DNA from 4 places in the Bacillus pumilus genome. Region 1 is predicted to be linked to each of the others. Evidence: riboswitches for the same ligand, from Rfam matches in the RefSeq annotation. Region 1 holds a riboswitch; each other region holds the start of a gene.
What was found. A riboswitch is a leader RNA that binds a small molecule or an ion and turns the genes downstream of it on or off. The one in region 1 is predicted to bind S-adenosylmethionine.
Positions count from the first base shown of each region.

Region 1 (7,979 bases):
ATTTCATCCTTACGCTGAATGTCCATTCGCTCGACAGCAAGGTTGCCTTCTGCGATCTGCTTCGCTCGGTAGGAAAGTGATTTAATCGGTGTCACGATGGATCTTGTTAATCCAATATTTAAAAAGACAGCAATGACAATCAGTGTGAGAGCTGCGACGAGTGCACTTGTGATGATCCATTGCACATTATCCGCTGTATTCTCTAGATTTTGTTTATATGCTTCTTCTGCTCTTTTATTCATTGTATGGATGTCGTTTAAAACACCATCAATTCTTGCAGCGACCCGTCTTGCATCCGATGCGTTTTTTTCACCAATGGCATTATTTGCTTCCTTAGTCCACGTGTCATATTTTGAATTTAACCTTGTTAATTCATCTTTATTTATATTTCCTGCGTGTTTGTTTAACGTTTGCAGCTGTTTTTTTGCTGTAGAAATACCGGTTTGAACAACCTCTAGCTGTTCATCAGAAAGAGTCATTGAATAATTGGTCATGGTTTGTTCGACGCTTTCAAAGCTTGCCTTCGTTTTTTGAACATTTAATAAGGCTTGAACTTCTGTTTCATTTGATGATTGGATCTTTGTCATACTGACAATGATAAAGGCGATGACGCCAACTGCTAAAAGAAGTGAGACGAGTGAGTTGAGTAAAATTTTGATGCGCAAGCTCATGATGCGTCCCCCTCATCTTTTAGCAATTGCTGCTTCAGTTCATTTACTTTTTTGGTCAATGTTTCAGCATCTTTGAGCACCCGAATTCTTGCCATATCGATTCCGTCATTGTTTAAGTCGTAGATAACATGCCCATTTTTGATTTGATTGCTCTTGACAAGCTGTTCGCTGAATTGATAGACCACTTCATCGACTTTTTTTACCATGGACGAAATCACCGCTTTTTCAGCGGTGTAGTACTGATCACTATCTACACCAATGGCATATTTGCCCTGCGCTTGCGCTTCTTTTAATACACCGACACCTGTATAGCCAGCTGCGGCATATAAAACGTCTGCTTTCTTTTTGATCATGCCTTTGGCTATTTTACTGCCTTTGTCCGCATCACTAAACGTATTAGCATAGGTGGATAAGATCTTGATGTTCGGATTCACTGATTTGGCGCCTTTTTGGAACCCTTTTTCAAAACGATGGATCAACTCCGCATCGACACCGCCAACAAATCCAATGACATCACTTTTCGTTGTCATTGCAGCAAGTGCGCCCGCTAAATAGCTGCCTTGCTCTTCTTTAAACGTCACGGAGGTCACATTTTTCAGCTCAGATACGGCATCGATGAGCAAAAAGTGCTTCTTCGGATATTTCTTTGCGACTTTTTCTAAGTCTTCTTGCATACTAAAGCCTACCCCGATGACGAGATCATTGCCAGCTTTTACAAGCTCGGTCAGTCCTTTTTCATATGTATCGGTTTCTGCAATTTCTCTATAATCAAATTCAATACCTAGGTCATCACGTGCTTTTTCTAATCCTTTAAACGATGAATCGTTAAATGATTGATCACCAAGACCATCATCTGTGAGCATAACGCCAATATGCTTCGCATTTGATGCTGGTGGTTCCCCTTGTTGATTGCTGCATGCGGCGAGCACCATAAGCACGGCTACCAACAGAAGCAATGAAATTTTCACTTTCATCCAAACACACACTCCTTTTGTCATCCTTACTCCTTTCTTATCGGATTTGAGAGGCGTTGTTTCAATGATTAAGTGAAGGTTTTTCAGCTTTTTTCATGACTTTTTTCACTAAAAAACCCATTATTTATCACAAATATAAAAAAAGGGATAAAACCATGATGATTTTATCCCTTTTTCTTCATTTCAGTGTGATATGAAAACCCATGAGGTTAGGGTTCTCTTTCACGCTGCTCATTTTTTCTCATATGTCCAGCCCTCTTTTTGGTAGACTAGGCCGTTTTTCATCAAATGACCTAATGCTCGTTTAAAGGCTGCCTTGCTCATTTGGAATCGTTCACGGATGTCTTCTGGATCACTTTTGTCTCCATAAGGCATGGCACCATTTCTCGTTCTCATATAGGTTAAAATTTCTTCTGCATCGACAGATAACGCTTCCTGTTTTCTAGGAAGCAGAGAAACGTTCACGGTCCCATCCTCTTTCACTGCAATGACGCGTCCTGTCACGGTCGATCCTAATCTTGGTTCTTCCTTTCGTTCCGTGCGGTGGATAAACCCTCGCACGCCTGTATCTGTCAGCATAAACGAGCCTGTCGCAATTAAGCGATAAATCGTACCAGTGATTTCTTTGTTCATTAAGGTTTCAGGTGCCTCTGTAAACAATTCACTGATCACATCTTCAGTGGCTGGCTTTGCGAACATTCTGCCGTAGCTTGTGACTTTCAGCATACAGTAAAGTTTGTCTCCTTTTTTCGGCCATGCTTCCTCAAAAGGCGGTAGATGTTCTGTTGCAACAAGTGCATCCTTTGAAAGCCCGACATCCACAAATGCGCCCATGTCTTCTAGGACGTCTACGACTTCTACCCAGCCATATGTATGCGCATTGATTGTCGGTATTTTCATCGTCGCAGCTAGTCTTTCTTCATGATCTACGTATAAGTAGACCTCTACTTCATCTTGGTCACCAATATCTTCTGTCATTTCACTGCGGTGCAAGAGGACCGAATCTTCACCATCTGTCAAAAAGTAGCCGTATTCCATCTCGTTCTCTATTTGCAAGGTCAGTTGCTCACCTGGTCTCATGTTCTCTTCCTTCCTATCTGCTCATAAAAGAGCGTTCGTTCATCTTTTGATTCACTTTATTCTACTATACTTCTCCTCACATGAACATCTCTAGTTCTGTTAGCTAAAGTGGTCAAACCGAACGCGATTTATACCGCTGCTGGCAGAACTCTTTGACTCATCTCTTTGATAAAGTTTCTTCTTCTCCACGTTGCATGATAAAATAGACGCAATATCTATCCATGGAGGTCATGTGTTATGGCAAAAGAAAGCTCATTTGACATTGTATCAAAGGTTGAACTGCCTGAGGTGCAAAACGCCGTTCAAGCAGCGCTGAAGGAAATTAAAAACCGTTATGATTTTAAAGGAAGTAAAAGTGATATTTCTCTTGAAAAAGAGGAGCTCGTGCTCATCTCTGATGATGATTTTAAGCTGGAGCAGCTAAAAGATGTACTTGTGTCAAAGCTGATCAAACGAAATGTTCCAACTAAAAACATCGACTACGGAAAAACCGAGCATGCCCTTGGCGGAACCGTACGCCAGCGCGCGAAGCTGATCAGCGGAATTGATCAAGACAACGCCAAAAAGATCAATGCACTCATTAAGCAATCCGGCATCAAAGTGAAGTCACAGTTTCAAGATGACCAAGTGCGTGTAACAGGAAAAAATAAAGATGATTTACAAGAGGTTATTTCACTTATGCGCAAGGCAGATTTACCGATTGACGTTCAATTTATAAATTTTCGATAAATTTCAAATTTTCCATTGATTATTTCCGATTTTTTCGATACAGTGGATGGAAGTTCAATTTATTGACATGTTCATATCGCTTTCTTATCAAGAGAGGCAGAGGGACTGGCCCTGTGAAGCCTCAGCAACCGGTGTAGTAGAAATATATTTTCTATGACCAAGGTGCTAAATCCAGCAAGCAACTGCTTGGAAGATAAGAAGAAGAATTACGATACAGCCAAAAAGTCTTCTTCTTATCAGAAGGCTTTTTTTGTTACATAAAAATAAGGAGGAAACCAATGGGCCTATTACAAGACTTACAAAACCGCGTACTGATTGCTGACGGTGCAATGGGAACACTTTTATACTCTTACGGCATTGACCGCTGCTTTGAAGAATTAAATTTATCGAAAGAAGATGAAGTAAGGCGCGTGCACGAAGCATATGTGCAGGCTGGTGCGGACATCATTCAAACAAATACGTACGGCGCAAATTATATTAAACTATCCCGCTACGGCTTAGAGGAAGAAACAAAGCGCATCAATACAAAGGCGGTACAAATCGCAAAAACAGCCGCCGGCTCTGCTTATGTCCTTGGAACGATCGGCGGCATTCGAACGTTTAACAAAAATGCCTATACAATTGAAGAAATTAAACGAAGCTTTAGAGAGCAGCTGTACATTCTATTAAATGAGCAGCCCGATGGATTATTGCTAGAAACGTATTATGACATGGAAGAAGCGAAGGCCGTTCTCCAAATTGCACGAAAAGAAACGACTCTCCCGATTGTCATGAACGTCTCCATGCATGAACAAGGTGTGTTGCAGGATGGAACACCGCTCAAGGATGGTTTATCTGAATTGTCCTCTCTTGGCGCAGACGTCGTTGGCATCAACTGCCGGCTTGGCCCTTATCATATGATTCAGGCACTCGAAGGCGTTCCAATTTTAGAAAATTCCCATTTATCAGTCTATCCCAACAGCAGTCTTCCCTCTCTTGAAGAAGGCAGACTCGTCTATGATACAGATAACGATTATTTTCGAAAAAGTGCACTTGAATTTAGAAATCAAGGCGCACGTATTATCGGCGGCTGCTGCGGAACAACGCCTCAGCATATTCACGCAATGGCTGAAGCGGTCAAGGATTTAGCCCCGATCACTGAAAAAGAAGTGAAAGTATTAAAAGAAGAAATCATTTCGATTCAAGATCAGCGGACTGAACCAGGTCTTGATGAGCTCGCTACGAAAAAACGGACGATTATTGTAGAGCTTGATCCGCCGAAGAAGCTGAACTTCGAAAAATTCCTCGTCGCGGCAAATGAGTTAAAGAATGCAGGCATTGATGCCTTGACATTAGCCGATAATTCTCTTGCGACCCCGCGCATTAGCAATGTGGCTTGCGGGGCATTATTGAAACAGCAGCTTGATATGCGTTCACTCGTCCATATCACGTGCCGTGATCGTAATTTGATTGGGCTTCAGTCCCATTTGATGGGTCTCGACACCCTTGGTTTAACTGATATTTTAGCCATTACAGGCGACCCTTCTAAGATTGGAGATTTTCCAGGTGCAACGTCGGTTTATGATTTAACCTCCTTTGATTTGATTCGGCTGATTAAGCAGTTTAACGAAGGCCTTTCTTTCTCAGGGAAGCCGCTTGGCAAAAAGACCAATTTTTCAGTAGCTGGCGCGTTTAATCCAAATGTTCGTCACATTGATAAAGCGGTCAAACGTCTTGAGAAAAAAATCGAATACGGTGCTGATTATTTTATTTCACAGCCTGTTTATTCTGAGGAACAGCTTGTGAAAATTCATGAGGAGAGCCGTCATTTAGATAAGCCGATTTATATTGGCGTTATGCCGTTAACAAGCAGCCGAAATGCGGAGTTTATTCATCATGAAATTCCAGGCATCAAATTATCTGATTCCATTCGTGACATTATGGCCAAGGCTGGTGAGGATAAAGAGAAGCAGCGAGCAGAAGGCTTAGCGATTGCCCGCTCTTTATTAGATACAGCCTGCGAATTGTTTAACGGCATTTATTTAATTACCCCTTTCCTTCGATCAGACTTAACAGCAGAACTAACCACCTACATTCATCAGAAAGAAAAGGAGTCAAACACCCATGTCAACTATCACTGAACAGCTTAAGAAACGCATCCTCGTCCTTGATGGTGCAATGGGGACCATGATTCAAAATGCCAATCTCACAGCAGAAGACTTTGGCGGAGAAGAGTATGAGGGCTGTAACGAGTATTTAAATGTGACAGCCCCTCACATCATCCGCGCGATTCATAGAGAATACCTTGAGGCAAGCGCCGACCTCATTGAAACGAATACGTTCGGGGCTACAAAGCTCGTCCTTGACGAATACGGGCTTGGCCACCTTGCCTATGAACTCAATATACGGGCTGCCCAGCTGGCAAAGGACGAAGCTGACCGTTTCTCCACGCCGGAGCAGCCCCGATTTGTTGTAGGTGCGATGGGTCCCACTACGAAAACATTATCTGTGACAGGCGGCACAACCTTCGATGAGCTCGTCAGAAACTATGAAGAGCAGGCCCGCGCCCTGATTGATGGCAAATGTGATGCCCTTCTTTTAGAAACAAGTCAAGACATGCTGAATGTAAAAGCTGGTTTCAAAGGCATTCAGGAAGCCTTCCAGCAGACAGGTATTGAGTTGCCTCTAATGGTATCGGGTACGATTGAACCGATGGGCACTACCCTCGCTGGTCAGGATATTGAAGCCTTTTATATCTCTCTTGAGCATATGAAACCAATGAGTGTCGGCCTGAACTGTGCGACGGGTCCTGAATTCATGACAGACCATATCCGCACGCTCTCCTCCATCGCCAAGTCAGCGGTTAGCTGCTATCCAAATGCTGGTCTACCAGATGAAGAAGGTCAATATCATGAATCCCCTGCTTCACTTGCTAAAAAAATTTCCGCCTTTGCCAAGGAAGGCTGGTTAAATATTGTTGGCGGCTGCTGCGGAACAACACCTGCACATATACAGGCATTGTCAGATGAAGTACGAACGATTCAGCCGCGTCACATTGCGCATGAATCGTCTCAGCATACCGTCTCAGGAATTGAGCCTCTGATATATGAGGAGTCAATGCGCCCTCTTTTTGTAGGAGAACGAACCAACGTGATTGGTTCACGCAAATTCAAACGACTCATTGCGGAACAAAAGTTTGAAGAAGCATCAGAAATTGCTCGTGCACAGGTAAAAAACGGCGCTCACGTGATTGATGTGTGTCTCGCTGATCCAGATCGCGAGGAGGCGGCTGACATGGAAGGCTTTTTACAAGAGGCTATGAAAAAAGTCAAAGCCCCTTTTGTCATTGATTCAACGGATAAACACGTGATCGAAAAAGCGCTCACATATTCCCAAGGGAAAGCCATCATCAATTCCATTAACCTTGAGGATGGCGAAGAACGCTTCGAAGAAATTCTTCCACTTGTGAAGCTATACGGCGGTGCACTTGTTGTCGGCACGATCGATGAAACAGGGATGGCTGTAACAGCAGAACGAAAGCTGGAGATTGCCGTACGCTCTCATGATCTATTAACGAAGAAATATGGCATTCCCGCAAGTGACATCATTTTTGATCCACTTGTCTTTCCAGTAGGCACTGGAGACGAGCAGTATATTGGCGCTGCCGAAGAAACGATCAAAGGCATCAAAATGATCAAGGAAAACCTGCCTGAGTGCTTGACGATTTTAGGCATCAGCAACGTGTCTTTTGGACTCCCGCCTCTTGGGAGAGAAATTTTGAATGCCGTCTACTTGTATCACTGCGTCCAAGCAGGACTTGATTACGCCATCGTGAATACAGAAAAGCTTGAACGCTTCGCTTCCATTCCAAAGGAAGAAATTAAGCTGGCTGAAACACTGCTCTATGAAACAAATGATCAAACCCTTGCTGAATTCACCCAATTTTACCGAGGCAAAAAGAAAACGGAGAAAAAACCAAAGGTCTCCTTATCACTTGATGAAAGGCTAGCACTCTACGTCGTCGAAGGAACAAAAGAAGGACTTATCGATGATTTATCCCTTGCTCTAGAGCAATTTGAATCACCACTTCATATCATCAATGGTCCGTTAATGCAGGGAATGGCTGAGGTTGGACGTCTTTTCAATCAAAACGAACTGATTGTGGCGGAAGTGCTTCAATCGGCAGAGGTCATGAAGGCATCTGTATCGTATCTCGAGCAATATATGGAAAAGCAGCATGCAAACGGAAAAGGTAAGATTCTACTTGCCACTGTAAAAGGAGATGTCCATGATATTGGAAAAAACCTTGTCGACATCATTTTGAGTAATAACGGCTTTCAAGTGGTCGATCTCGGGATCAAGGTGACACCACAAACATTGATCGAAGCTGTGCAAAAGGAAAAGCCAGATATGATTGGATTATCAGGATTGCTTGTGAAGTCAGCCCAGCAAATGGTACTCACCGCTCAGGATTTACAAAAGGCGAATATTTCCGTGCCCATTTTGGTCGGTGGCGCTGCACTTTCTCGGAAATTTACGAAAATGA
Region 1 is NZ_LT906438.1:1,108,986-1,116,964, reverse strand. Features, by position in the region: gene CKW02_RS05520 (methyl-accepting chemotaxis protein) at 1-671, opposite strand, end outside; gene CKW02_RS05515 (BMP family lipoprotein) at 668-1,645, opposite strand; gene CKW02_RS05510 (CvfB family protein) at 1,877-2,725, opposite strand; gene CKW02_RS05505 (YajQ family cyclic di-GMP-binding protein) at 2,963-3,454, shown strand; SAM riboswitch class I at 3,536-3,654, shown strand; gene CKW02_RS05500 (bifunctional homocysteine S-methyltransferase/methylenetetrahydrofolate reductase) at 3,733-5,574, shown strand; gene metH (methionine synthase) at 5,558-7,979, shown strand, end outside.

Region 2 (7,979 bases), 1.3 Mb from region 1:
GCAAGCACTGGAGCGGAGCGAATTGAACATTCGTGAGCACCAGCGCGCAGACCTGACAACGAATGCGAGGGTTTGTCTACACGCTGAAACGACCAGATTCATTGGTCGTTTTTCCTTTTATTTATACACCTTCGCAGGAACTTGAATCACAGGAATTCCTACATAGTAAGGTGAAATTTCATATGGCTGGAAGACAACAGCAATTCCCTTTTTCGTGAAGTAATACTGCGTGTTGTAGTTGATTTCAATGTCTCTTTTTTTCAGGTTCGCATAGAATTTACTTTTATGTTTCTTTGTATAATTATAGACATAATCTCTCACTTTCGTAAGCTTTTTCTTTGTTTTCACAACGTCTGTCAAGAACAGCTGCTTTGTCTTTTTCTTTGTTAACACATAGTTCATGCTGGAAACCATCGTATCTCCATGCATTCCACCATCATTCATGTAATCATAGTTTAAGATACTGAGCTTCTTCCCATTGTTAAATTTCGTTTTAAACGATCTCTCGTAAGTGATCTTCCCAAAGCCTTCCTTTTTCGCTTCGTCCTTTAAGAACAAGTACGTAGAATAAGAGAATGCGATATCTTCTTTTAAATCACGATTGATGGTTTTCATATGCGCCTTGCTTAGGTTTTTCACCTGTGCATATTTGAATGTTTTTTTCTTTTTATAATAGTGTGTGCTTACTTTTGCTTTTTTTGCTTGTTTGGCATCCGCAGATCCAACTGGCGCAAACAACGAAACAATCAGTGAAAAAATGATCAGACTGATCGTTAGGCCTTTTTTCATTGTCATAGTAAAAACCCCCATTTTTGTCTATTACCAATAGAGTATACCATGACAAAAGAACCAAAAAAAGCAGTATTTACATTTTATTCTTTCTTTTCCCACTTCGGGTTTGTTTACCGTTTTCATAAGTTCCTGTATGCTTAATGTAGAATGCTAGATGAAGTGTGGTGTTTATCATAGAAGAGAATATTTTTAGTCACATTCGGACGACGTTTCATAGTTTGTCTCCGACCCAAAAAAAGATTGCCAATTACATTTTAGAAAATCCTCAGAAAGTTGTGCTTCATTCCATTAGTGCACTCGCTGCTGAATGCAATACTAGTGAAACGACGATCTTTCGGTTTCTACGAAAAATTGGCTATGAATCGTACCAAGTGTTTCGTGTCCATGTCGCACAGGATATTGCAACCAATACGCCTCAATCCATATACGGTGAGATCGAGGCATCCGATAGTGTAGCTGACATTAAACATAAGGTCATAGAGTTAACAACAAACTCTATTCAAGATATGAAGCATATATTAGAAGACCAAGCCGTCACACAATTCATTGAACAAATGAAGCAGGCACATAAAACCGTCTTCTTTGGAGCAGGTGCATCCAGCTTTATTGCTGGAGATGCTTATCATAAATTCCTCCAGCTTGGTTTTGAAGTGAGTCTATGCAGTGATCCGCATATGATGAACATGATTGCTACTCACGCCACGGAACACGATTTTATCGTTGCGATCTCCCATTCAGGAGAGAGTAGAGAAATTCTTGATGCCGTGCAATTTGCTAAAGAAAAGGGAGCAAAGGTTGCCTCTATCACCAGCTATCCGAAATCAGAGCTCGCAAAGCGATCTGACTTTCATCTGCTCAGTTCTTCCAGGGAGACAACCTATCGATCTGACTCTATGATCTCCCGTATTAACCAGCTTGTAATCATTGATGTACTATACGTCGCCGCTGTTTTAGAACTAGGATCAGATGCCATTGAAAACGTGAAACAATCTCGATTAGCCGTAGCTAAAAATAAAACATGAACGCAAAAGGCCGGAGCTGATTCCGGTCTTTTTTTGTGACTTTTCTCATATTTTCCGTTGACACGTTCCTATCACGTCATGTACATTAAATGAACAATAGTTTATTTCCTACTATTAAAACAAAAATATAGTATATATACTAACAAAAGAAAAAGAAAGCGCTTTTTATAAGGGTTTTCTATATAGGAGGCGTTCAATGTGACAAAGAAAATTGGATTCATTGGATTAGGTATTATGGGAAAGCCTATGGCACTCAATCTATTAAAAGCCGGTCATACTGTGACTGTTTTCGATCTAAATGAGGAAGCGATTCGAGCGTTACAAGAAGCCGGAGCAAAAGGTGCTGTTTCAGCAGCTGATGCCGCTTCTGAAAGCGATATCATCATCACAATGCTTCCTAAAGGAGAGCATGTAGAGGCAGTTGTTGCAGGTGATCATGGCATTTTAACTACAGCTAAACCTGGCACTGTTGTCGTAGATATGAGCTCAATTTCCCCTGTTACTTCTAGAGCTTTAGCTGCTCTTACAAAACAGCATCAGGTGGAATTTATCGACGCACCTGTCAGCGGCGGAGAACCGAAGGCAATAGACGGAACACTTGCCATCATGGCTGGCGGCGAAGAAACCATCTTTGAGCAAGTGAAGGATGTCCTGCTTGCGATGGGCACAGAAGTTGTATTAGTTGGCACAAATGGAAGCGGAACAACAGCGAAGCTCGCCAATCAAATCATCGTCAACTTAAATATTGCCGCTATGTCCGAGGCGCTCGTTCTTGCCGCTAAATCGGGCATTGCCATTGACAAAATGTATGAAGCCATTCGCGGCGGGCTGGCAGGAAGTGCCGTTCTCGATGCAAAGGTCCCTCTCATCTTAGAACGAAACTTTGAACCAGGCGGACGTATCGACATCAACTTAAAGGATTTAACCAATGTGATGGAAACTGCTCATGATATCGGCGTTCCTCTCCCGCTTTCTAGCCAGCTGCTTGAAATCTTCCACGCCCTCAAAGCGGACGGAAAATCTGGGCTTGACCATGGCGGCATCGTTCAATATTACGAAAAAATGGCTCATGTCGAAGTGAAGAAAGGATGAGATGGTCATGAAGAAAAGCACTGACATACTGAATGCCATTCCGAAAGCGGATGCAAAGATCATTCAATCAGCACACGAACAAGCACTGAACAGCTTTCATCATAAAGTCATTGTATTAGATGATGATCCAACAGGGATTCAAACCGTACATAGCGTCTCTGTTTTCACCGATTGGTCAGAAGAAAGCATCGAAGCCGGTTTTCTTGAAGACAGCCGCATGTTCTTTATTTTGACCAATTCTCGCAGCATGACAGAGAAGGAAACGACTGCTGTGCACGAAACAATCGCTTCAACAATTGTGAAGGTAGCGGAACGGGTTGATCAGAATTTCATTATTGTCAGCCGAGGAGATTCCACTCTTCGTGGACACTTTCCTCTGGAAACTGAAGTACTCAGAACCACGATTGAACAACAAAGCTCCCGCCAATTCGATGGAGAAATCCTTCTTCCTTTTTTCCAAGAAGGTGGACGATTGACGATCAACAATATTCATTACGTCCAAGAAGGACACGAATTAATTCCTGCTGGTGAAACAGAATTTGCACGAGATCGCACATTCGGCTTTCAATCATCTCATCTCGGAGAATGGATTGAAGAAAAGTCAGACGGTTCGTTCACGAAAGAGAACACCACCTACATTTCGTTAGATGATCTACGGGCTTTACGAATTGATCAAATAAAAAAACAGCTCATGAGTGTGACCGATTTTAAAAAGGTGGTTGTAAACGCTGTGGACTATGACGATGTCAAAGTCTTTGTCACCGCTCTCATTAAGGCCATTCAAGCAGGAAAGCAACTCATGTTCAGAAGTGCGGCGGCACTTACAAAAGTTCTTGGCGGTATAGAGGATCGTGCCTTATTAACAAGACATGACTTGATACAAGAACAAAGCCCGCACGGTGGTCTCATTATGATTGGTTCTCATGTGAAGAAGACAACAGATCAATTAAAAGCGCTTCAACAAAATAAAGAGGTAGCTTTTATTGAGTTTAATACACATCTCGTGCTGGAGCCTGAACTATTTCATCAAGAAATTGACCGCGTGATTCAGCAAACTGAGGCATTATTAGCATCTGGTCAATCTGTGGCGGTTTATACAAGAAGAGAACGGCTTGATCTTGGGGATGATCGTCAGGAGGAAGAATTAAAGCTCTCTGTAAAGATTAGTGATGCTGTGACAAGCATTGTCCAGCGTCTCACAATTCGCCCTAAGTATCTCATTGCCAAAGGTGGCATTACCTCCAGTGATATTGGAACTAGAGGACTTCACGTGAAACGCGCAACTGTGGCAGGGCAGATCAGACCAGGCATTCCCGTTTGGCAAACAGGCGAAGATAGTAAATTCCCTTTCATGTCTTATGTGATTTTCCCGGGAAATGTTGGTTCAAGGGATACGTTAAAAGAAGCTGTAGACATACTTGAAGGATAAAGCATAGGGGGCGTTTTCGCGCTCCCTTATGCACCACAAAGGAGGAAAGATCATGTCGTTAGTGTTTATCGGACTTGGCGTTTTATTATTGCTTTTACTCATGGTTGTCTTTAAGTTAAACGCTTTCATATCTTTGATTATTGTTTCTTTAATTGTTGCTGTTTTAGAAGGAATGTCTCCGCTTGAAGCGATTGCTTCCGTCGAAAAAGGACTCGGCAGTACGCTCGGGCACCTCGCACTTGTTCTCGGTTTTGGGGCGATGCTTGGTAAATTGATGGCTGATTCTGGCGGAGCTCAGCGTATTGCGATGACACTCATTGACCGATTCGGTATTGGAAAAATTCAATGGGCAACGATGCTGACGGGATTTGTGATCGGAATTGCTCTATTTTATGAAACCGGATTCATTATCTTAATTCCACTAGTCTTTACGATCGCACAAGCTGCAAGACTACCTGTGCTTTATGTGGGTATGCCGCTCGTCGCTGCACTCATCACCACACATGGCTTCCTCCCTCCTCACCCAGGGCCGACTGCCATTGCAAATGTATTTCAAGCAAACATGGGACAAACCTTATTAGTTGGGATTATTTTAGCGATTCCTGCTGTTTTAATAGGCGGACTTCTCTTTACGAAACTATTTAAAAAAGATCAGTTGCACGCACATATTCCAAAGAACTTATTTAATCCAAAGGAATTTACAGAAGAAGAAATGCCAAGCTTCGGCATTAGCATTTTCACCGCTGTTTTGCCTGTATTGCTCATGACATTCAGAGCAGTTTTAGAAATTTTCTTCCCGTCCTCCCCATTACTGCCAACCGCTGAGTTTTTAGGTGAACCGGCGATTGCACTGTTAATCTCCGTGCTCCTTGCTATCTACACGTTTGGACTTGGCAGAGGCAAGAGCATGCAGGATGTGATGAAATCGATCACAGATTCTATCGGTTCTATTGCCATGATTTTATTAATTATTGCAGGTGGCGGCGCCTTTAAACAGGTGCTCATTGATAGCGGGGTTGATCAATACATTGCAGGAATCATGCAAGGAAGCACGCTTTCTCCACTGCTTCTCACATGGCTGATTGCTGCGGTCCTTCGTGTATCTTTAGGATCAGCCACCGTCGCCGGTCTCACAGCGGCTGGCATTTCTGCTCCTTTGATTGGATTGACAGGTGTGAGCCCAGAATTAATGGTGATCGCAACAGGTGCCGGCAGTATTACGTTCTCTCACGTGAATGATGCGGGTTTCTGGATTTACAAAGAATACTTTAACCTGTCCATGGCCCAAACCTTTAAAACGTGGACATTGATGGTGACCGTTCTTTCACTTGTCGGACTAGCGGGTGTTCTCGTCGCTGATTTGTTCATGTAGAAAATTAACTGTAAAAACCATTGACTTTCTCTCGGAAAAGTTGAATAATTATGTTTATTAAGAAAATTGAATCAAAGGTAACCTTATTAAGAGTGGTGGAGGGACTGGCCCTGTGAAACCCGGCAACCGCTGTTCCTCGGAACAGAATGGTGCTAATTCCTTAAGCAAGCAGATGCTTGTTTGAAGATAAGGCAGAGTTCTCTCAGTATATGATGCTCTTCCTTATCCAAGGAAGAGCTTTTTTATTTGATTTTTAACCTTTAGAAAGAAGGGATTCAGCATGACACAAGTACAAACCATTGGAAAGAAAACAACGAAACCGCCATTTCGCGCAGATCAAGTAGGCAGTTTACTTCGTTCAGAACGTATCAAGGAAGCACGCAAGCAAAAAGCAGACGGCACACTGACAGCAGAGCAGCTCCGACAAATTGAAAATGAAGAAATCACTCGTATTGTTGAGAAGCAAAAGGAAATTGGATTAGAGGTTGTCACAGATGGCGAATTCAGACGTGCTTGGTGGCATTTTGACTTTCTTGAGGGGCTCGATGGGGTCGAAGGATTTGAAGCGGATCAAGGTATTCAATTCCACAATACGACGACAAAAGCACGGGGCATCAAAGTAACGGGCAAAATTGATTTTACAGATCATCCAATGCTGGAGGATTATCGATTCCTTCACAGCATCGCTGGGGATCATACGGCTAAAATGACGATTCCAAGTCCGAATATGCTCTTTTTCCGTGGAAAGCTTGAAGAAGGAGTATACGACAGCCTAGAGGCATTCCACCATGATGTGGCACAGGCGTATAAGAAGGCCATCCGTGCTTTTTATGATGCAGGCTGCCGCTACTTGCAGCTGGATGATACAGCATGGGCCGTGTTCTTTTCTGAAAAAGGGCATGAACAAATCAAAGCCTTTGGCCGAGAAGAAGATGAACTGCGTGAGTCATTTGCGAAAACAATCAATGAAGCAGTTGCCGATCGTCCAGAGGATTTGGTGATCACTATGCACATTTGCCGTGGTAACTTTAAATCGACGTGGGCAGCTGAAGGCGGTTATGAAGCAGCGGCAGAAACGATTTTTGACGGCTTAGATCTGGATGGTCTCTTTTTAGAATTCGACGACGATCGTTCTGGCGGTTTTGAACCCCTTCGCTATGTGAAGAACCCAAACCTCCAAATCGTACTAGGGCTTGTCACTTCAAAATATGGTGAGCTTGAGCCTGCTGAACAGATTAAAAAACGAATCAAGGAAGCAGCTCAATACGTTGACATTAACCAGATTTGCTTGAGTCCGCAATGCGGGTTCGCCTCAACGGAGGAAGGCAATTTGTTAACAGAAGAGCAGCAATGGGAAAAGCTTCGTCATGTGATTGAGATTGCAGATCAAGTGTGGACTTCATAGTCCCCTTGACGAAAAAAAGACAAACCGCAGTATGAACGGTTTGTCTTTTTTCTTTTATGCATCTAAATGATTACCATTTGTCGCAATCACTTGTTTATACCAATCGAAGCTTTTCTTTTTCTTTCTATCTAATGTACCTTTTCCTTCGTTATCACGGTCGACATAAATGAAGCCGTAGCGTTTTTTCATTTCAGCTGTTGATGCGCTGACAAGGTCAATTGGGCCCCAGCTTGTATAACCCATCAAGTCTACTCCGTCTGCAATGGCTTCTCTCGCCTCTAGCAAATGGCTTCTGAGGTAATCAATTCGGTAATCGTCTTGAATGGAACCGTCTTCTTCTACTTGATCGACAGCTCCCAATCCATTTTCTACGATAAACAATGGTTTTTGGTAGCGGTCATATAGTTGGTTTAGTGTTGTACGAAGTCCTTTTGGATCAATTTGCCAGCCCCAATCACTTGCTTCTAGATAAGGGTTTTTCACGCCTTCAAATAGGTTACCACCAGTCACTTGTCCAAGAATCTCTGGATCTGTACTTGTCACAAAGCTCATGTAATAGCTGAAGCCAATATAGTCCACTGTATGGTTTCTTAGGATGTCTTCATCACCATCTTGGATCTCAATATGAATTCCATTTTCGCGGAAGTATCGTTTCATGTAACCTGGGTAGTAGCCTCTTGCCTGTACATCTGAGAAGAACAATGTTTTACGATCTTGATCAATCGCTGCAAACATATCTTCTGGTCTTGAGCTGTACGGATAAGTTGTCATCGCTGCGATCATACAGCCGATTTTCGCATCAGGAATGATTTCGTGTCCTGCTTTGACAGCTAAAGCACTTGCAACAAATTGGTGATGCGCTGCTTG
Region 2 is NZ_LT906438.1:3,662,592-3,670,570, forward strand. Features, by position in the region: gene CKW02_RS19175 (DUF3298 and DUF4163 domain-containing protein) at 118-795, opposite strand; gene CKW02_RS19180 (MurR/RpiR family transcriptional regulator) at 957-1,814, shown strand; gene garR (2-hydroxy-3-oxopropionate reductase) at 2,013-2,906, shown strand; gene CKW02_RS19190 (four-carbon acid sugar kinase family protein) at 2,914-4,335, shown strand; gene CKW02_RS19195 (gluconate:H+ symporter) at 4,388-5,707, shown strand; SAM riboswitch class I at 5,788-5,900, shown strand; gene CKW02_RS19200 (5-methyltetrahydropteroyltriglutamate--homocysteine S-methyltransferase) at 5,988-7,112, shown strand; gene CKW02_RS19205 (aryl-phospho-beta-d-glucosidase) at 7,167-7,979, opposite strand, start outside.
Region 2: another riboswitch for S-adenosylmethionine. It lies ahead of CKW02_RS19200 (5-methyltetrahydropteroyltriglutamate--homocysteine S-methyltransferase); the one in region 1 lies ahead of CKW02_RS05500 (bifunctional homocysteine S-methyltransferase/methylenetetrahydrofolate reductase).

Region 3 (7,979 bases), 1.9 Mb from region 1:
AGCATGAGAACACGTGATTCCTGCTCGGCATTTGACTTCGTTGCGCCATGCTCGATTTTACCAATTCCGTTAAAGATAGAGGATGCTTGATCCTTCATCACACCATGCTTCAAGATATACCCTTCAGAGTTTTTACCGAAGTGGATGATGCTTGTTGTAAAGTTTTCCGTTTGATTCCCGCGGCCGACAACAACTGATTTTGTATCACCGAATGTCCCGTCGCCCATAAGCTTTGTGATGTTTTCAGACACGACGTCTCCATCATTCATAAGGCCAAGCGCCCATTCGATTTTACTGTCACGGCCACTTGCCATACCGCGTCTGTTCACATAGACTGTGACACCTTCTGAAAGGTTATCTACTGCGCCGTATGTGACGCGGGCATTAGCTCCCGTGAACACTTCGGACACGATATTGAAGATTGCTTCTTCAGGTTTTGCTGTACTAATGTAGTTTTCTACATATGTCACTGCACTATGATCGTCTGCTACGACGATGACATGATTGAACAAAGTCGTGTCGTCATTTTCATGCAGGTAGATGGCTTGAATTGGCGCTTCAAGTTCTACATTTTTTGGTACATAGAGGAAAGCTCCGCCATTGACTAAAGCAGCATGTAATGCTGTTAGTTTATGCTCATCTACTTTCACTGCATCCGTCATGAAGTATTTCTTCACTAGATCACCATGTTCGCGAAGCGCTGTATGAAGATCAGTGAAGATCACGCCTTTGTCTTTCGCTTCTGTTGAAAGAGACAAGTATGCTGGCGTTTGATCACGCTGAATGTAGACTGTCTTATCCGTGTCCTCTAAATCAATGAGAGATTTCACTTCTTCAGGAAGCTCTTCTAATGATCCAAATGGCGCACTTTCGACTGTGTGCTGTTTGAAATTGGTTAAATTCCATTTAGAAATATTCGTTTTGTCAGGCTTTGGCATTGGAAGGTCTTCTGCTTTTTCAAGAGCCTGTAAGCGAAGGGAACTCATCCATGCCGGTTCCTGATGCTTCTCGGAGAAGCTTTTGACATAATCTTGATCTACTGATAATTTCGTTTCTAATGTCATCAATAATCCTCCTAACGCTTACGCTTCTTGACCAACAGTTTCGTCTTCAATTCCTAACTCTTTTTTAATCCAGTCATAGCCTTCTGCTTCTAGACGTTGTGCAAGCTCTGGTCCGCCAGATTTCACGATACGTCCTTGCATCATGACATGAACGTGATCTGGTGTGATGTAGTTCAGTAGACGCTGATAGTGAGTGATCATTAAGCAGCCGAAGCTTTCGCCGCGCATTCTGTTAATTCCTTTAGAAACCACTTTCAACGCATCGATATCAAGACCAGAATCGATTTCATCAAGGATCGCAATTTTAGGTTCAATCATCATTAATTGAAGAATTTCATTGCGTTTTTTCTCTCCGCCTGAGAAACCTTCGTTTAGGTAGCGTTGCGCCATGTCTGGGTCCATTTCAAGGAACTCCATGTTTTCGTCCATTTTGCGGATGAATTTCATTAGAGAGATTTCATCGCCTTCTTCTCTGCGAGCGTTAATAGCAGAACGAAGGAAGTCCGCATTTGTCACACCACTAATTTCAGATGGGTATTGCATCGCAAGGAAAAGACCTGCTTGAGCGCGCTCATCTACTTCCATTTCAAGTACATCTTCGCCATCAAGCAAAATGCTACCTTTTGTTACTTCATATTTAGGGTGACCCATAATGGCAGCAGATAAAGTTGATTTACCTGTACCGTTTGGTCCCATTACTGCGTGGAATTCTCCACCTTTTATCTCGAGGTTTACACCCTTTAAGATTTCTTTCCCTTCAATCTCAACGTGCAAGTCCTTAATTGTTAATGTCGAAGCAGTCATATATCGATACCTCCAAAATAATCATTATTCTCAATTTATTCTCATTCTAATTTTATAACAAATTAAAACTGAATACAACACATTCACGATATGCGTGAGAGGATGCTCTCAAAATTCTAACAAAAAAAGCCGGTAGATAAAAGGATTTATGTCGAAAAGACTGTTTTCATAAAGAAAGGACGGGAATCTGTTCTCCCCGCCCCTTAGCTATTTAATAGCCTCGTATATTCATTTTTGCGAGCTGTCTTTTCTCATCTCGATAGGACTGCTCTCGTTTATATTCCACTTTCATCCGTAAGTCATGGTCTCTTTCGTACTCTGCATAGCTCATGCCATGAGCCTTATGCATGGCCTTTTCCATCTCGGCGGTATAATCCAATCCCAGTGTACTATGGTCCGAACAAATAATAAACCATTCCCTTCTTTGAGTGTAGCTTCATTGTATCAAAGACATGTGGCTTCACTCAAAAGGGATATGACGCGCTATGCTGGCATATTTTCTCACACAATCGGCTGAGAAGGACTCAACTCCCTGATATGGATAAATGCCATCTTATCCTTCCCTTAATGCGTCTGTCCTCCAAATTCGTCAATACATTGCTGAACAACTGTGATGCCTTGACTTAGTGCAGCACCGCCGCCGAACGCTGCCGCCACACTGACGACCTCTAGCAAATTCTCTTCTGTCGCGCCTTGGTCGAGCGCTCCCTTTGTATGATAAATCATGCAGTATTCATCCTGTGCATGAATACTGATGCCAAGGGCAATCATTTGTTTTTCCTTTTGCGTTAATGAATCGCTCTGAAAGCACTGCTCCGTGAATTCATTGAATTTCTTCCCAAACACCGGCATTTTCTTCTGAAATTCACCCATTGCCGTTTTATAATCAGTCAGTGATTGCTGCATGGATCCGCTCATATGCTGTTCATTCATCTTCATTCCATCCCTTCAGGTCATTTGTACATTTTTATTATGAGCGAGATTTGAAAAAATACACAAAAAAACCTCGCTTTGATGAAAGCGAGGTTAACACATTGTTATTCAGATACCGGTAGTACAGCACCGTCATATTTTTTGTCGATGAATTCTTTGATTTTATCAGAGTGAAGAACTTCCATTAATGTCTTGATCTTATCTGATTTTTCTTCACCTTTGCGAACCGCCACGATGTTTGCATATGGGTTGTTCTTTGTTTGCTCAAGTTCAATTGAATCTTTTTTCGGATTCAATTTATTTTGAATCGCATAGTTGACGTTAATAAACACAGCATCGCCTTCACTGTTTTCATAAGCTTTCGCTGTTAGTTCAGGAGCGATTTTTTTGAACTTTAGGTTCTTCGGGTTTTCTTTGATGTTCTTTACTGTTGCGTTGATTGTATCAACTTTAGGATCAATCTTAATGACACCAGCATTTTGCAATAGTGCAAGCATACGGCCTTGTTCAGCCACGTTGTTTGTCATGATGATCGTTCCGCCGTTTGGAATATCTTTTACTGATTTGTATTTCTTAGAGTAGATACCGAAAGGCTCAAGGTGAACCGCACCAGCACTAACTAGATTGTAATCTTTGTTTGATTTATTTTCTTCATTTAAGTAAGGGATATGTTGGAAAAAGTTTGCATCCACTTCTTTTTCAGCTAACGCTTTGTTGTACATTTTATAATCACTAAGTACTTTCACTTTTAGATCGTAGCCTTTTTCTTTTAGAAGTGGTTTTGCTTCTTCAAGAATTTCGGCATGTGGTGTTTTTGAAGCGGCAACCGTAATGGTTTTGCTATCACTTGCGTTATTAGATGAACCGCATGCAGCTAAGATGCCTGCAAATGCTAGAAATAGTGCACTTAAAATCAATTTCTTCATGAATAAATCCTCCCTTAACGTTTATCAATTTTATTTGTAATCAAATCACCGATTATTTGAATAATAAAGACGATGATGAGAATAAACACAGTAGCTACAAGTGTGACATCTGTATTACCAGATTGGTATCCTTCCACATAAGCAAGGTCACCAAGTCCGCCTGCTCCAATTGCACCTGCAATCGCAGTTGAGCCAATTAAAGCAATCGCTGTTACGGTAATACCTGAAATGAGGGCTGGCAATGATTCTGGCAGCAATACTTTGAAAATGATGGTCGACGTTTTCGCTCCCATTGACCGTGCTGCTTCAATGACTCCTTTGTCTACCTCACGCAGTGCAATTTCGACAAGACGTGCATAGAATGGAGCTGACCCAATGACAAGGGCAGGGAGTGCTGCATTTGGACCTAGAATTGTATGCATTAAGAATTTCGTGAACCCTAATAAAAGAATAATTAAGATGATAAAAGGAATCGATCTGAAAATGTTGACGACTGCACCGATGACAGCATTGATCGGTTTATTTTCCCAAAGACCGCCTTTTCCTGTAAGGAAGAGCAGGAGTCCTAGGATAATCCCGATTGCAAAAGCAAATGCCAATGAAATGAGTGTCATGTACACCGTTTCACCCGTTGCATTCCAAATCACATCTAGGTCAACGTTCGGAAACCATTTCTCAAACATGTGTCATCACCTCAATTTCAACCTGTTTACTTTGGATATAGGCGATGGCTTTTTCAACCTCGGTCTCTTCTCCATTAATATGGATAAAGAGTGTTCCAAACGCGCCTTCCTGCGTTTGAGAAATCTTTCCTTGAAGGATGTTTACATCGACCTTGAAGGATCGAATGATTTCAGTGATGAGCGGTTGCTCGGCAGAATCGCCAATAAAGGACAACCGTACGACCTGACCTTCTTTTACTCGCTCTAAGACGTGTTCGATTGTTTCTTTCGCTTCCTCTGGTTCAGCAAGCTGCTGTACAAATCGCTTCGTCATCTCTTCCTTCGGCTGTCTGAAGACGCGTAATACTTCGCCTTCTTCGACAATGCGTCCATTTTCCATGACCGCGACGCGATGACAAATTTTGCGAATGACGTGCATTTCGTGTGTGATGAGCACAATTGTCAGCCCTAAACGTTTATTGATATCCGCTAAAAGATCAAGGATAGAATCCGTTGTTTGCGGATCAAGCGCTGATGTTGCTTCGTCACAAAGAAGAACCTTTGGATCATTTGCTAATGCTCTCGCAATCCCCACACGCTGCTTTTGTCCGCCGCTAAGCTGAGACGGATACGCATTTTCTTTTCCTTCTAAACCGACTAATTTAATCAGTTCATTCGCACGCTCTCTCCGTTTCGATGTAGGTACACCTGCGATCTCAAGCGGGAACATAATATTTTGTCTCACTGTTCTTGACCAAAGTAGGTTAAAGTGCTGGAAAATCATGCTGATTTCTTGTCTTGCTTTCCGAAGTTTCGCATTCGATACTTCATTGATCCGGTTGCCTGCCACTTCAACAATTCCTTCTGTTGGCAGCTCCAGACCGTTTAATAGGCGAATAAGCGAGCTTTTTCCGGCACCGCTATACCCGATAATTCCGAATATTTCACCTTTATCAATATCTAAGTTGACGTCTTTTACTGCGTCAACATTTCCACTTTTTGAGTAGTACGTTTTTGATACATTCTGTAAATGGATCACAGTCTGCTCACCTGCTTTCTTGCTGAATCTATAGGTTGCCATCACATACGTTCATTTATTCTTCGTGCTGTCATGACTCTAGCCTGTTGCCAGATCAGTAAAAAAGACCTAACTGCAACGCAAGCAGAAAGGCCTTTTATTTCAAATACGCCTTTCTCTCATCTTTCAAAGCGTTGCGACTTTGAGTGAATTGGCACCAATTTCAGCTATGCTGACGGTTGCCGGGTTTCATAGGGCACGTCCCTCCACCTCTCTTAATAAGAGAAAATATGTTGTTTTATGTGATGTTCATGTTTTTACTAACGTAGAATATCATGCCACCCGAGATATGTCAACGCTGTAAATCGCTAATTTCCAAGTAAACGACTAAGTTATCATTTTTCGAAAAAAACCGTTCGTCAGCCAAAGTACCGCCTCTAGTCTTAGGAGCGCACGGAATGACCCTTTTACTTTCACTTGTCCCCTGCTAATTAACTGCTGTAAGGACATATCTCCATCTAATAATTGAAGTATTTCTTTTCTCTCACCATAAAAGATGAGATCCGATAACTCAATTGCAGGTAGTTTCTTCACTTCACCACGCTCATCCACAATCAATGTACAAGAGTCAGTTTCCGCCTCAAATGTAATCTTCAAGGATGATGATGAGAGCAGCGGTTTTAGCAATAATCGCTGCCCTGTGTTTCCATGGGTTTTCACTTTTTCCACATGTATAACCTCCCTGTCATTTGGTTATACATAACATTTCTCTACAAACATTCGCTTGTCCTTTATAAATAACTCGACAAATTTTCAGATGAATTGCTTGAAATATGACAAAAAACCGCTTTATTTAGCGGTTTCAATCATTTCATGAAGATATGGTACGGAGTGAAAGGCATAGCCTTTTTGCACCAGCTCACCTTTTTTAAACAGTAGAAAGCAAGGAACGCTTTCGATCTCAAAAGCCTTCGCAAAGCCTGGTGAGTAGTTTAAGTTATTTTCATAAAAAGGTACATCCGGCTGCATGGTGTCTACGACAGCCAGCATTTTCTTTGCCAGCTGACATGTTCCGCAAAACGGTGTATATAAGTATAAAAGAAATAAATCGTCCTTTATCTCCTTGAATTCGTGTTCTTCAATCTCTTTCATATACGTCCACCCTCATAAATATTTCGAATGAACATCAATGTTTGCAGCTAATAGGATAGATGCAATGTGGGCTGACGGTGAAGCGGCCACTTCGCGGTACGTTCTGTCGACAAAAAGATGAAATGCTTCAGGGAATTCTTTTCGAAATTGCTTCCGCAGTTTGTCGCCTGCATCGTCACTGTCTGCTAATATGTAAACGTCTTTCCCCAATAATTCGTCTACGAGCTGATCCAGCTTCGATGTACTGATCGTGCCATTGGTGCAAATGATGGTAACAGGTTCACTTATGACTTCTTTTAGCTTTTGTTTGTCTGTTTTACCTTCTACAATGATGACCTTTTCTACCTCTACATTCATCACGATCACCCGGCCCTTTTGACGTTGTTCACTTCTCCCTTAGATTACAATTTTTCATTCAGGTTGTAAAGATTGGGCGCTTGCACTAAAAAGACTGCAGCTTATGCTCACTGCAGCCTCATCTGTGATTAGCACCAGCCATTTTCATCATCACAGTCTACATATTTTTCTGTTCCGTGGGTCAATGTATCCGTCAGACGATAAAAACGATTTTGCTCATAGGAATAACCTGATTTTAACTCATATTGGTTTTCACTAATCATCGTGCCAATCTCTTCATTTTGATGATACAGCACCATGCCGCTTTCTTTGAATCGTCCAGTGACATGATCTGTTATATCCACATGTTCTTTTTGAAAAGACAAATTGGACACCCCCCCATAAAGGTAGAGTGTCCAATTTCACGTGAATTAGTCTTCTTTTGTCATTTCTTCATATTGCTCAGCAGTCATCAAGTTCTCAATTTCAGATGTATCAGCTGGCTCTACCACGATCATCCATGCTTTTTCGTATGGAGAGTCGTTGACGAATTCAGGGCTGTCATCCAGCTCATCGTTCACTTCGACGATTGTACCGTTGATCGGTGCGTAAAGCTCAGAAACTGTTTTCACTGATTCTACACTTCCGAAAGGCTCGTCCGCTGTAATTTTGTCTCCTACTTCAGGAAGCTCAACGAACACGATATCGCCTAGCTCAGATTGAGCAAAATGCGTAATACCGATACGCACCTTATCTCCTTCTACTTTGACCCATTCATGTTCTTCTGAATAACGTAAATCTTTTGGTGTGCTCATTCAATACCCCTCCAGTCTTTTCTTTCAATCTATATTGAAGATACCACAATCTGAATGAAAGTTACATCATTTCCAGACGCTTTTAAATGTATCTTCATTAAATCCAACTGTGACTCGTTTACCGTCTGTTGTAATCGGGCGCTTGATCAGCATTCCGTTAGATGCGAGTAATTCTAGCTGCTCGCCTTCTGACATTGCAGGAAGTTGATCTTTCAGCTGTAGCTCTCGGTATTTCTGTCCGCTTGTATTAAAGAACTTCTTCAGCTCTA
Region 3 is NZ_LT906438.1:3,069,660-3,077,638, forward strand. Features, by position in the region: gene sufD (Fe-S cluster assembly protein SufD) at 1-1,064, opposite strand, end outside; gene sufC (Fe-S cluster assembly ATPase SufC) at 1,083-1,868, opposite strand; gene CKW02_RS20350 (YuzK family famiily protein) at 2,080-2,217, opposite strand; gene CKW02_RS16170 (carboxymuconolactone decarboxylase family protein) at 2,433-2,801, opposite strand; gene metQ (methionine ABC transporter substrate-binding lipoprotein MetQ) at 2,906-3,727, opposite strand; gene CKW02_RS16180 (methionine ABC transporter permease) at 3,742-4,410, opposite strand; gene CKW02_RS16185 (methionine ABC transporter ATP-binding protein) at 4,403-5,428, opposite strand; SAM riboswitch class I at 5,584-5,692, opposite strand; gene CKW02_RS16190 (SCP2 sterol-binding domain-containing protein) at 5,795-6,136, opposite strand; gene CKW02_RS16195 (thioredoxin family protein) at 6,257-6,559, opposite strand; gene CKW02_RS16200 (toprim domain-containing protein) at 6,572-6,916, opposite strand; gene CKW02_RS16205 (YusG family protein) at 7,045-7,281, opposite strand; gene gcvH (glycine cleavage system protein GcvH) at 7,327-7,710, opposite strand; gene CKW02_RS16215 (arsenate reductase family protein) at 7,777-7,979, opposite strand, start outside.
Region 3: another riboswitch for S-adenosylmethionine. It lies ahead of CKW02_RS16185 (methionine ABC transporter ATP-binding protein); the one in region 1 lies ahead of CKW02_RS05500 (bifunctional homocysteine S-methyltransferase/methylenetetrahydrofolate reductase).

Region 4 (7,979 bases), 410 kb from region 1:
AGCAGGTGCGAGTGCAGTAGCTGTTGGCACAGCCAATTTTGTGAACCCATTTATTTGCCCAGAAATCATTGAAGAACTGCCAAATGTATTAGAAGCCTACGGGTATTCATCTGTAGAGGAATGTATCGGAAGGAGCTGGAAACATGAAGCACTTGCCCATCATCGCGCTTGATTTTCCATCAGGGCAGGAGACGCTCGCCTTTTTAGAACCCTTTGAAGGGACACCATTATTTGTGAAGGTCGGCATGGAGCTGTTTTACCAAGAAGGACCTGCCATCCTTGACGCAATTAAAGAAAAAAACTGTCACATTTTCCTCGACCTCAAATTACATGACATTCCAACAACGGTGCAAAAAGCAATGAACCGGCTTGCCGCACTTGGCGTTGATCTAGTCAATGTACATGCTGCTGGCGGGAAACAGATGATGCAAGCTGCGTTAGAAGGGCTTGAAAACGGAACGCCTGCTGGGCAAAAACGTCCGGGCATTATTGCAGTGACTCAGCTGACGAGTACATCTGAAGACATGATGAGAAGCGAATTACTCATAGACCGTCCGCTGCAAGAGACTGTCATCCGGTACGGTCAATTGGCACATGAAAGTGGACTAGACGGTGTTGTTTGCTCTGTTCATGAATCCAAAGCTCTTCATGAGCACATCTCACCTGACTTCCTCACTGTTACGCCAGGGATTCGTTTACTAAATGATCAAACCGATGATCAAAAGCGTGTGGCAACCCCTGATTATGCAAAAGAGCAAGGTGTTTCACAAATTGTTGTCGGAAGGTCAATCACAAAAGCTGAAAAACCATTGGAAGCCTATCATCAAATTTTGAAAGAGTGGGAGTGACTGCCAGATGAAAACAAAAATTGCTAAACACCTATTACAAATCAAAGCGGTCTCATTGAAACCAGACGAACCGTTTACATGGGCAAGCGGTATCAAATCACCGATCTATTGTGACAACCGTCTCACCTTGTCCTATCCAGAAGTTAGACACGACATTGCTGAAGGTCTTAAAGAGTTGATTCTCACTCATTTTGAGGGAGCGAAGGTGATTGCTGGTACTGCAACAGCAGGCATCCCGCATGCGGCATTAGCAGCAGATCGTCTAAACGTCCCGATGTGTTATGTCAGAAGTAAGCCAAAAGCACATGGAAAAGGAAATCAAATTGAAGGTGCCGTATCAAAAGGCCAAAAGGTGGTCGTCGTAGAAGACCTGATTTCAACAGGAGGCAGTGTGCTTGAAGTGGTCGCTGCTCTTCAAGAAGCGGGCTGTGACGTACTAGGCGTTGCCGCGATCTTCACATACGGTCTGCCAAAAGCTGCGGCAGCATTCCAAGAAAAAAACATTCCATATGTCACCCTAACAGACTATGACACCCTGACAGACGTGGCACTTGAGCTGAAAGCGATTGAGCCTTCTGCTATGAATAAATTAAAACGCTGGAGACAAGATCCTTCCTCTGAATCTTGGATGGAAGAAATCGTCTAAATAGCTTCGTGTAGACAAACCCTCGCATTCTTTGTCAGGACTGCAAAGGTTTTCTGTCACGCTGAATACAATATGAAGCTGCGCATACCCGCACAGCTTTTTTATTTGGTTAAAAATAGTAAAATAGACTCAAATTTAAATAAAAACTAATCCTATCAATAAAGTCGGGTTGACTTTTGTTTGAATTGTGTTAATATTTAAGACAAATTAAAACACTTATCCAGAGAGGTGGAGGGACTGGCCCGATGAAGCCCGGCAACCTGCAATTTGCAAGGTGCTACTTCCTGCAAAATGATTCTATTTTGAAAGATAAGGAAATCGTGAGCTTCCTCATCTTTCTTTCGGAATGAAAGGAAGTTTTTTTATTTTAACGGTGAGGGGGAAGTGAAGCAAAAGCAGGATGAAGACTTAATTGAAGCCTATGCAGAAACTGATTGGGGATATGAATTCAGTTTAGTTACACTGATTGTTCAGGACGGTCAAGTGATCCAAGTGGAAGAAGACAGAAAAAATTCAGTTGACGTAGTGCGGAGAGTAGTGATACTCCGGAAGGGGAGAAACAATGTTAACTTATGAAAATTGGCAAGAGCCGTCCATTACATTTCAAGAAGATGATTTGTATAAAGGGGCCTTATCTGTGCTGAAATGGGCATACGGTCATTATGGTGATCAGCTCGTTTATGCATGCAGTTTTGGTATTGAAGGCATCGTCCTCATTGATTTGATTGCGAAAGTAAAAAAGGATGCAAGAATTGTCTTTTTAGATACAGGTCTGCATTTTAAGGAAACGTACGACACAATTGATGCGGTAAAGGAAAGATACCCGGGTTTAGATATTGTGCTGAAAACCCCTGAGCTGACGGTTGAGGAGCAAAACGAGCAGCATGGTGATCAACTATGGAAAACAGATCCTCAAAGCTGCTGTCATATGCGTAAGGTCATTCCTTTGCAAGAAGCGCTATCTGGCTATCCGGCATGGCTTTCTGGCTTAAGGAGGGAGCAGTCTCCTAAGCGAGCAGGGACGAACTTTTTAAATAAGGATGAAAAATTCAAATCAGTGAAAGTATGTCCGCTTATCCACTGGACGTGGAAGGACATATGGAGATATGCATCTAGAGAGGAACTTACTTATAATCCGCTACATGATCAGGGATATCCAAGTATCGGGTGTGCCCCGTGTACACAGCCAGCATTTACTGCCGAGGATCTGCGGTCTGGCAGATGGTCAGGCACAGCTAAGACTGAGTGCGGATTACATGAGTAAGGGAGCATAGTGTATGGAAATTGCCGCAATTTTATTTAGTTTATTTTTCGCTCTAAACATTGGCGCGAGTGGTGCAGCAGCTTCGATGGGCATCGCGTACGGATCAGGTGCGATTCGAAAGCCGATCTATGCACTCAGTGTATGTGCAGTTGGGATTTTAGCAGGTTCAGTTATTGGCGGTGGTGAGGTTGTCAAAACGATTAGCTCTGGAATTATGCCTGAATCCGTCATTACACTTGAAATTGTTTGTATTATTATTGGTTCTGCTGCATTATCACTCTTTATAGCGAATCTGATGGCCATCCCTTTATCAACGAGTGAGGTGACAGTAGGAGCTGTAGTTGGTGTCGCGGTCGCATATAAAGTATTGTATGTGAAATCCATTTTAGTCATTGTGGCATTTTGGGTTATCATTCCGCTTGTCGCCTTTCTTTTTACCTTTGTTGTAGTCAAAATCATCAGAATGTTCCCTAAACGTAAGCTGTCTAAAAAAGGAACAGTCATTTTATCCATTGTTTTAATCCTTAGTGGATTTTTAGAAGCATTTTCAGCAGGTATGAACAATGTGGCAAATGCAGTCGGTCCACTTGTTGCCGCGGGCGTTTTGTCAGTTGGGCAAGGAACACTTTATGGCGGAATCTTCGTCGCCATTGGAGCCCTCTTGCTTGGTAGAAGAGTACTGGAAACAAACGGAAAGAAAATTACCCGCTATCAAACGGGCGAAGGGATATTGCTTTCCGGTACCGGTGCTGGACTTGTCATCGTCAGCTCTATTTTTGGGCTGCCAGTTCCACTTACCCAAATCACCTCCTCGTCTATCATTGGACTTGGCATGGCAAAAGGCGGACCTAATATTTTTCATAAACATGTGGTGAAAAAAATGCTGAAAGTGTGGGTAGTATCACCCTTTTTATCACTTAGTCTATCGTATTTGCTGGTGAGTCTTTTCTTAAAAGGGGACTATTACTCTATCTTTATCATGATGAGTGTACTGCTTGCCTCACTTGGTGCGCTAAGTCTGATGAAGGCAGTCAAAAATGAAAGCAGCTCGATTCATGAACAGGGCGGCGGGATTTAACGACAAATCCGACTATTTACATCTAATAAATATGAACATTGAGAGGAAGATGAACAAATGAGTTTAACACCACATGGTGGCGTATTAATTAATCGAGTAAATGAAGAGTATGACCTCAGCACGGCTGCAAAGGAAATTGAACTAGATGCTATCTCTTTTGCAGACCTTGAACTCATAGCAATTGGCGGGTATAGTCCAATTGAAGGGTTTTTAACAAAAGCTGATTATGAAGCGGTTGTGAGCAGTATGCGGCTAGCAAGTGGTGTCGTTTGGTCTCTTCCTATTACACTGCCAGTGACAAAGGAAAAGGCAGCGGAAATCCATCGAGGCGAGATTGTGCGTCTATCGTATAATGGAACTGTATATGGCGTGATTGAAGTAGAGGATCAATACACACCAGATAAGGAAAAAGAAGCGGTAAATGTGTATAAAACTGATGACCGCAATCATCCAGGCGTGAAAAAATTATTTGAACGCGGTGATACGTACATTGGTGGTAAAATTACACTGACGAAACGAAGCGAAAAACCATTCCCTCAATTTACGTATGAGCCGGAAGAAACAAGACGTCATTTTAAAGAGAACGGCTGGAAAACGATTGTTGGTTTCCAAACGAGAAACCCTGTTCACCGTGCCCATGAATATATTCAAAAGACAGCACTTGAAACCGTCGATGGTTTGTTTTTAAATCCACTTGTCGGTGAAACAAAATCAGACGATATTCCGGCAGACGTGAGAATGAAAAGCTATCAAGTGTTATTGAACGGTTATTACCCAAAGGATCGCGTCTTTTTAGGTGTTTTTCCTGCGGCAATGCGTTATGCTGGACCAAAGGAAGCAATCTTTCACGCGCTTGTTCGTAAAAATTACGGCTGTACTCACTTTATTGTGGGAAGAGATCATGCAGGTGTTGGTGATTATTACGGCACATACGAGGCGCAGGAGTTATTTGAACAATTTACAAGCGAAGAAATTGGCATTACCCCGTTAAAATTTGAACATAGCTTCTACTGTAATACATGTGAAGCAATGGCAACACCAAAAACATGTCCTCACGATAAAAGCGAGCATATCATTCTTTCAGGTACAAAGGTTCGAACGATGCTGAGAAACGGAGAATTACCGCCAAGCACGTTCAGCCGAAAAGAAGTCATTGAAACATTAATCGAAGGATTAAAAACGACGGTATCTTAATGGGAGGGTATGACATGAGCAACGAACATATCGTGTGGCATGATTCATCTATTACAAAAAAAGAATATCAACAGAAAAACAATCATAAAAGCGGCATTATTTGGCTCACAGGTCTAAGTGGATCAGGTAAATCTACAATCGCAAATGCAGCGGCTAGAGAGCTGTTTGAACAAGGTTATCAAGTCACTGTTCTTGATGGCGATAATGTGCGGCATGGATTGAATAAAGATTTAGGGTTTTCAGATGATGACAGAAAAGAGAACATCCGACGTATCGGAGAAGTGGCGAAATTATTTGTTGAGCAAGGAACGATTGTCATCACGGCTTTTATTTCACCATTTCAAGAAGACCGCCGCATTGTCAGACAGTTAGTTGAAGCGGGAGAATTTCACGAAGTGTTTGTGAAATGTGATCTGAACGTATGCGAAGAGCGTGACCCAAAGGGGTTATATAAAAAAGCTAGAAATGGCGAAATTCCATTTTTTACCGGGATTGATTCGCCGTATGAAGAGCCAGCTGCACCTGAGCTTGTTCTAGATACAGGTGAATTATCGCGTGAAGAGTCCAAACAGCGTCTTGTTGATTATGTAAAGGGAAAAGCGAAATAATCGCCTGATGGCAGGGGGAGAAAAGCACGATGGGGAAAGTATACATTGTGGGGGCTGGACCTGGGGATCCAGACTTAATTACATTAAAAGCCCTTAAGGCAATACAGCAGGCAGATGTCATTTTATATGATCGTCTTGTCAATCAAGAAATACTCGCCCACGCCAAACCCGAGGCGGAATTAATCTATTGTGGCAAGCTCCCGAATCATCATACGATGAGACAGGAAGCCATCAATGAAGCCCTTGTGACCCATGCAAAGGAAGGGAATGTTGTCGTCCGTCTGAAAGGCGGCGACCCCTTTGTATTTGGCCGCGGCGGTGAAGAAATCGAATGCTTAGCTGAGCACGGAATTCCATATGAAGTTGTCCCGGGGATTACCTCTGGTATTGCAGCAGCTGCTTATGCAGGCATTCCTGTGACGCACCGTGAATTCAGCTCGAATGTTGCGTTTGTCACGGGTCACTATCAAAAGGATGAGCATTTTGAAGAAAAGTGGGAGGCACTGGCTACAGGGATTGATACCCTTGTGATTTACATGGGCGTCAAAAACGTAGAAAGAGTGCAGCAGCTTCTTATAAAAAATGGACGTGATCCAGAAACGCCAGCAGCGTTTATACACTGGGGAACCACGACAAGGCAAAAGACGACTTGCTGCACTGTGGCGACACTGTCTGAAACCGTTGAAAAAGAAGGCATCGAGCATCCAAGCTTAATAGTTGTTGGAGATGTCGTTCATTTTCACCAAAAGCTGAACTGGTTTGAACCTGCCCTTATTGAGAAATGAGATTGATAAAGACAAGACACGTACATTGATCGTGTCTTTTCGTCTGAATAATACAAGTGAGAGGGAGGAGCCGCATGAAACAAGCTGTACTTTATGTTGGGCATGGAAGCAGGGTAAAAGAAGCACAAGATAAAGCCATTTCTTTTATGAAAAGCTGTATGCCGTTAGTAGAAGCCGAAATACAAGAAATTTGTTTTTTAGAACTAACAGCCCCTTCTATAGAGGAAGGCTTTGAAGCCTGTGTGAAAAAAGGAGCTACACACATTGCGATCGTCCCGCTCCTCCTTTTAACTGCTATGCATGCTAAATCGGATATTCCAGTTGAGATTGAGAAACTTCAAAAACGATACCCGCAAGTGAAGGTCACATACGGGAAACCAATTGGGGTCAATCAAGAAGTGACAAAAGCAGTTGCTGCAAGAATTGAAGAAGCAGGATATCAAGGCGGGAAAGCACGGATTCTTTTAATTGGCCGCGGAAGCTCTGATCCAGATGTGAAGCGAGATGTGTTTGGCATTGCGGACGATGTCCGGCGCCTGCTTCCTTTTGCTGAGGTCTTGCCATGTTTTATTACAGCATGTGAGCCAAATTACCGAGATGTTCTTGCGAAATTAACAGCACATGATGATGCGCCTGTTTATCTCGTTCCTTACTTGTTGTTTACGGGTATTTTAATGAAAGAGATTGAAAGCGAAGCGGCTCAGGCGAGAGAGAGGCTGAAAGCTGTCCGGGTATGCCGGTATATTGGCTTTCATCCGCATGTAAAAGCAGCTTATATTGAACGCGTGCAAGAAACCATTTTAAACAAAGACGATGCGTTTCATTTCCAAGGAGAAAGCCATGCTTCCAGTCCATCTTGATTTAACCAATCAACAAGTGCTCATCGCCGGCGGTGGAAAAATAGCCGCAAGAAGGGCAGAGGTGCTATGCATAGAGCCTTGCCATATCACCATCGTGAGTCCTGATATTTCTAAAGAGATGGCACGTCTCATTGATACATACAACCTGAATTGGAAAGAAAAGAAAGTGGAAGCTCAAGATGTAGAGGATGCATTTTTCATTGTCGCTGCTACAAATGATCCGGTGGTAAATGAATGGATTGCACAAACAGCACGGCCTCACCAGCTTGTGAATTGTGTGAGCCAATCAGAGCTTGGCAATGTGATCGTGCCAAAGGTGGTCAAAGCAGGGAAAGTGACGATTTCAGTCTCTACAAGCGGTGCAAGCCCAGCCCGGACAAAACAGCTGGCTGCGGAAATTGAGACATTGCTTGAACAAGAGGATGTAGATGCACTTGATGCTCTCTATATCGAAAGAAAAAAACAACAAAGAAAAAGCCGATAAAATCTCTTGAAAGGATTTTATCGGCTTTTATTATTTTCGCAGCTTAAGAACCACATCTTCGTCAGGCGTGACAAATAATGTTTGCTGTTGATCATACGTCACAAATCCGGGCTTGGCTCCATTTGGTTTTTTCACATGCCGGATTTTCGTGTAATCGACAGGAACGGAGCTCGACTCCTTTGCCTTCGAGAAGTAGGCAGCGATTTGAGCCG
Region 4 is NZ_LT906438.1:1,514,153-1,522,131, forward strand. Features, by position in the region: gene CKW02_RS07620 (dihydroorotate dehydrogenase) at 1-172, shown strand, start outside; gene pyrF (orotidine-5'-phosphate decarboxylase) at 144-848, shown strand; gene pyrE (orotate phosphoribosyltransferase) at 856-1,494, shown strand; SAM riboswitch class I at 1,708-1,810, shown strand; gene CKW02_RS07635 (DUF2292 domain-containing protein) at 1,879-2,070, shown strand; gene CKW02_RS07640 (phosphoadenylyl-sulfate reductase) at 2,057-2,758, shown strand; gene CKW02_RS07645 (sulfate permease) at 2,772-3,836, shown strand; gene sat (sulfate adenylyltransferase) at 3,894-5,030, shown strand; gene cysC (adenylyl-sulfate kinase) at 5,045-5,638, shown strand; gene cobA (uroporphyrinogen-III C-methyltransferase) at 5,668-6,423, shown strand; gene CKW02_RS07665 (sirohydrochlorin chelatase) at 6,498-7,283, shown strand; gene CKW02_RS07670 (precorrin-2 dehydrogenase/sirohydrochlorin ferrochelatase family protein) at 7,264-7,767, shown strand; gene CKW02_RS07675 (Rqc2 family fibronectin-binding protein) at 7,798-7,979, opposite strand, start outside.
Region 4: another riboswitch for S-adenosylmethionine. It lies ahead of CKW02_RS07635 (DUF2292 domain-containing protein); the one in region 1 lies ahead of CKW02_RS05500 (bifunctional homocysteine S-methyltransferase/methylenetetrahydrofolate reductase).